2 regions of the Streptomyces tirandamycinicus genome follow, and region 2 is predicted to be linked to the other one. Evidence: riboswitches for the same ligand, from Rfam matches in the RefSeq annotation. Region 2 holds a riboswitch; the other holds the start of a gene.
The links. A riboswitch is a leader RNA that binds a small molecule or an ion and turns the genes downstream of it on or off. The one in region 2 is predicted to bind cobalamin.
Positions count from the first base shown of each region.

Region 1 (2,192 bases), 2.9 Mb from region 2:
CGCACGGGAGCGGGTCGTCGCCTCCCTGGACCGGGCGGTCGGGCGCGGGAAGCTGGAGCGGGACACGGCGCGGGACGCCCTGTCCAGGCTGGTCTTCACCGGGAACCTCGAGGACCTGGCCGACCGGCAGCTGGTCGTCGAGGCCGTCGTGGAGAACCCCGACGCCAAGACCGGGGTCTTCGCCGCCCTCGACAAGATCGTCGAAGACCCGGAGGCGATCCTCGCCAGCAACACCTCCTCCCTGCCCGTGATGCGCCTCGGTATGGCCACCGGCCGCGCCGACCGGGTGGTGGGACTGCACTTCTTCAACCCGGTGCCCGTGCTGCCGCTGGTGGAGGTCGTCACCTCGCTGCACACGTCGGCGGAAACCGCCGCGGCGGTCGAGGACTTCGCCGCGCGCCTGCTGGGCAAGACCGTGATCCGGTCGCAGGACCGGGCCGGCTTCGTGGTCAACGCCCTGCTCGTGCCGTACCTCCTGTCCGCGATCCGGATGGCGGAGTCGGGATTCGCCTCCGCCGCCGGCATCGACGCCGGCATGGAACTGGGCTGCGCCCACCCCATGGGCCCGCTGAAGCTCGCGGACCTGATCGGCCTGGACACCGTGGCCTCCATCGCGGAGTCCCTGTACGACGAGTTCAAGGAGCCGCTGTACGCCCCGCCGCCGCTGCTGCAGCGGATGGTCGAGGCCGGGCTGCTGGGCCGGAAGACCGGCCGCGGATTCCACACGTACGACCGCGGCTGAGGGGCCGCGACGGCGGCGGGAACCGAACCACCGGGCCGAGGAGCCCGGTCGGCCCGGGCTGAGGGGCCCGGGCCCCACCCCACCGGACGAGGGAGCCGGGGGGAGCAACAGGGGAGGGGGCGGGGAGCGCGATGCGCGCTCCCCGCCCTTCGGCCGCTCCGAGCACCGCGGACCGCGTCCCGCCTCACCACCGACCTCACCATCCGAAGGACGGACGGTGCTGTCCGCGGGGCCGGTGCGCGCCGTAGGCTGGCCCGTGCAGCTGGTTCGCCCCGCCCGCCAGGCGGGCTGCGTCGTAAGAGGGAACCCGGTGGGAATCCGGGACTGCCCCGCAGCGGTGAGCGGGAACGACCGCCGTCACACGCACTGGACCCGCCCGGGTCCGGGAAGCGACGGCCAGTAGGTGCCCTCCTTCGTGGAGTGGCGTGCCCGTGAGTCCGAAGACCTGCCCGTTGCCCGTGCGCGGACCACCGTGCGCGGACATCCCGGTGACCTCGAGGGCGGGTCGGCGGCGCCCTCGGACGTGGTCCGGGGGAGTTCAGACCAGACGGACGACCGCGCCCGCCACGCGGGGCCGCTCCGCCCGGTCCGCCACCTTCGCGCGCTCGTCCCCTTCTCCGGGACCTCAGGGAATCATCTCGCGAAGGAGATCTCCGTGACCGACAAGTCCGCAGCCGCGGCAGCACGGGCCACCGTGTTCGGCTACCCCCGTCAGGGCCCGAACCGGGAGCTGAAGAAGGCGATCGAGGGGTACTGGAAGGGCCGCGTCACCGCCGGCGCCCTTCGGACCACGGCCGCCGGCCTGCGCCGTGCGAACTGGCGGCTGCTCGCCGACGCCGGCGTGCACGAGGTGCCCACCGGGGACTTCTCGTACTACGACCACGTCCTCGACACCACGGTCATGGTCGGCGCGATCCCCGCCCGCCACCGGGCGGCCGTCGACGCCGACGCCCTCGACGGCTACTTCGCCATGGCGCGGGGCACCCGGGACGTGGCGCCGCTGGAGATGACGAAGTGGTTCGACACCAACTACCACTACCTGGTGCCCGAGCTGGGACCGGACACCATGTTCGCGGCAGACTCCGGCAAGCAGGTCGGCGAGCTGGGTGAGGCGCTCGCGCTCGGCCTCAGCGCCCGGCCCGTCCTGGTCGGCCCGGTCACCTACCTGCTCCTGGCCAAGCCCGCCCCGGGCGTGGCCGCCGGCTTCGACCCGCTCACCCTGCTGGACCGCCTGCTGCCCGTGTACGGGGAGATTCTGGCCGACCTGAGGGCGGCGGGAGCCGAGTGGGTGCAGCTCGACGAACCGGCCCTGGTGCAGGACCGCACCCCAGCCGAACTCGACGCGGCCGCCCGCGCCTACGCGTACCTCGGCGGGCTCCGCGACCGGCCGAAGCTGCTCGTCGCCTCCTACTTCGACCGGCTCGGCGACGCCCTGCCGGTGCTCGCCAAG
Region 1 covers NZ_CP029188.1:5,837,503-5,839,694, reverse strand. Annotated here, with positions in the region: gene DDW44_RS25480 (3-hydroxybutyryl-CoA dehydrogenase) at 1-742, shown strand, start outside; cobalamin riboswitch at 989-1,209, shown strand; gene metE (5-methyltetrahydropteroyltriglutamate--homocysteine S-methyltransferase) at 1,398-2,192, shown strand, end outside.
Region 1: linked by a shared signal. The riboswitch ahead of metE (5-methyltetrahydropteroyltriglutamate--homocysteine S-methyltransferase) and the one ahead of DDW44_RS12735 (hypothetical protein) in region 2 are both predicted to bind cobalamin.

Region 2 (2,192 bases):
GCCCCGGTGACAGCGTGCGGAAGCCCGCCATCTGGATGTGGGAGTAGTGGCCCCAGCACCCGCCGGGAGTCTCGTCGGAATCAAGGACACCCCACCCTTCCTCGTCGCGCCACTCACGGACCGTCGCGATCACCATGGGCGTACCCTACGGGCCCGTCGGCGGGTTGCCGCCCCGGCGGCAGGACGCCGCAGGACCGGCCTGCTTCTCCGGCGGGCTGCCGGCACCCGAACGGCACTGCCGCGGCGGGAACCGGGCGGCATCGTCCCGGTCCCGGACACCGGCGCGTACTGCTTTCTCGACGCCGTTCCACCGAGACGCCCGCCCGAACCGGCCGATGCGTCCCCTGTCTCGTGACCATGGAGGCTCTGTCTCGCGACCACGGAGGCCCTGCCTCGCGCCCGCGGAGGGTCCTCTTGTCCAGGGGGTTGCGCGGGCCGTCGGTGTCGCGCGCATCGCCCGCGAGCGCTGGTCGTGTGCTGCGGATGTTCGTGGCCGGTCCGACGCGGGCGTATGACGGGACGCGTCCTTCTGCGATGATGTCCGCGACAAAGGCGACGGCGGAACGAGGAAGCCGGTGTGAATCCGGCGCGGTCCCGCCACTGTGATCGGCGAGCGGATCCCGAACAGACCACTGCCCGTGCGCGGGTGGGAAGGCCGGGACGAGCACTGACCCGAGAGCCAGGAGACTCACGCGGTCGCCTCCTCGATACGACTGGGGCGGATCTCCCCGGAGAGGAGGGCTCGTCGTGATGCCCATGGAGGCGTCGCGCGACGGTTCGGTGCCGTGCCGGGTCGTGGTGTGCCGGGACTGCTGCTGCGGCAGCCCCAAGGTGTCCGGCGTCGATCACGGTGAGCAGACCGCGCGTCTCGCCGAGGACGCCCCGGTCCGGATCACCGACTGTCTCGACGTGTGCGACCAGGCGAACGTGATCGTGGTGCAGCCGTCGTCCGAGGGACGCGCCGCCGGCGGCCGGCCGGTCTGGTTCGGCCTCGTCAACGACCCCGCCGCGACCGAGGACATCGCCGCCTGGGTACGGGCGGGCGGGCCGGGCGTCGCCGCGCTCACGGACATCCTCGACCTGTACGCCTTCACCCCGCCGCGGCGTGCCCGGGCCACGCCGCTCCGTGACACGGGCTGACCCGGCGGCCCCTCAAGCCCCCCGGTCCCTCCGGCCACCTCGCATGACCGGCTGACTTCCCGTGCGCCTTCCGCGACCCGGCACGCCGTCCCGACTCCCGCCGACCCTCCGCGACCCGACCCGACCTGCCTTCCCCGACCCGACCTGCCTTCCCGAACCCCACGCGCCTTCCCGAACCCGACCCGCTTTCCCGAATCCGGCCGTCCTCCGGAGCACTATCCGGACCGTTCCGGTTCCAACCCGCGGTGAGAGGACCCACCAGATGATGCGCAAGCGCCCGATATTCCTGCTGCCGGCCGTGGCCGCAGCGGCCCTGCTGCTCTCCGGTTGCGGTGGCACCGCCGCCCGCGACGACGCCGCGCGGGCGGAGCCCGCCGCCGAGGGCTTCCCGGTCACGGTGTCCAACTGCGGTGTGAAGACGACCTATCAGCGGCCGCCGCAGCGCGCGGTGTCGCTCAACCAGCACGCGACCGAGGTCATGCTGGCGCTGGGACTGCAGAAGTCGATGGTCGGCACGGCCTACCTCGACGACAAGATCCTCCCCCGGTACCAGGGCGCCTACGACGGGATCAAGGTGCTGGCGAAGGAGTACCCCTCCTTCGAGACGCTGCTGACCGCCGAACCGGACTTCGCCTACGGCGGTTTCGCCAGCACCTTCGACGAGAAGGAGGGCCGCAGCCGCGAAGCCCTGTCCAAGGCCGGGATCAACTCCTACCTCAACATCGAGGAGTGCCCGAGAGGGCCTGTGACGATGGCCACGATGGACCAGGAGATCCGGAACGTGGCCAGGATCTTCGGTGTGCCGGAACGAGCCGATCAGGAGCTGAAGAAGCTCCACGGCACGCTGGACGAGGTCGAGGGCAAGCTCGCCGGAGTCACCCCGGCCAAGATCTTCGTGTACGACAGCGGCGACAAGACCGCCTTCACCGCCGGAGGGGCGGGCGTCGGCAACGAGATGATCAAACAGGCGGGTGGGGTGAACCTCTTCGCCGACCTGGACAAGTCGTTCGGTGACGTGTCGTTCGAGCAGGTGGCCGAGCGCATGCCCGAGG
Region 2 covers NZ_CP029188.1:2,889,267-2,891,458, reverse strand. Annotated here, with positions in the region: gene DDW44_RS12740 (cold-shock protein) at 1-136, opposite strand, end outside; cobalamin riboswitch at 525-706, shown strand; gene DDW44_RS12735 (hypothetical protein) at 751-1,140, shown strand; gene DDW44_RS12730 (ABC transporter substrate-binding protein) at 1,403-2,192, shown strand, end outside.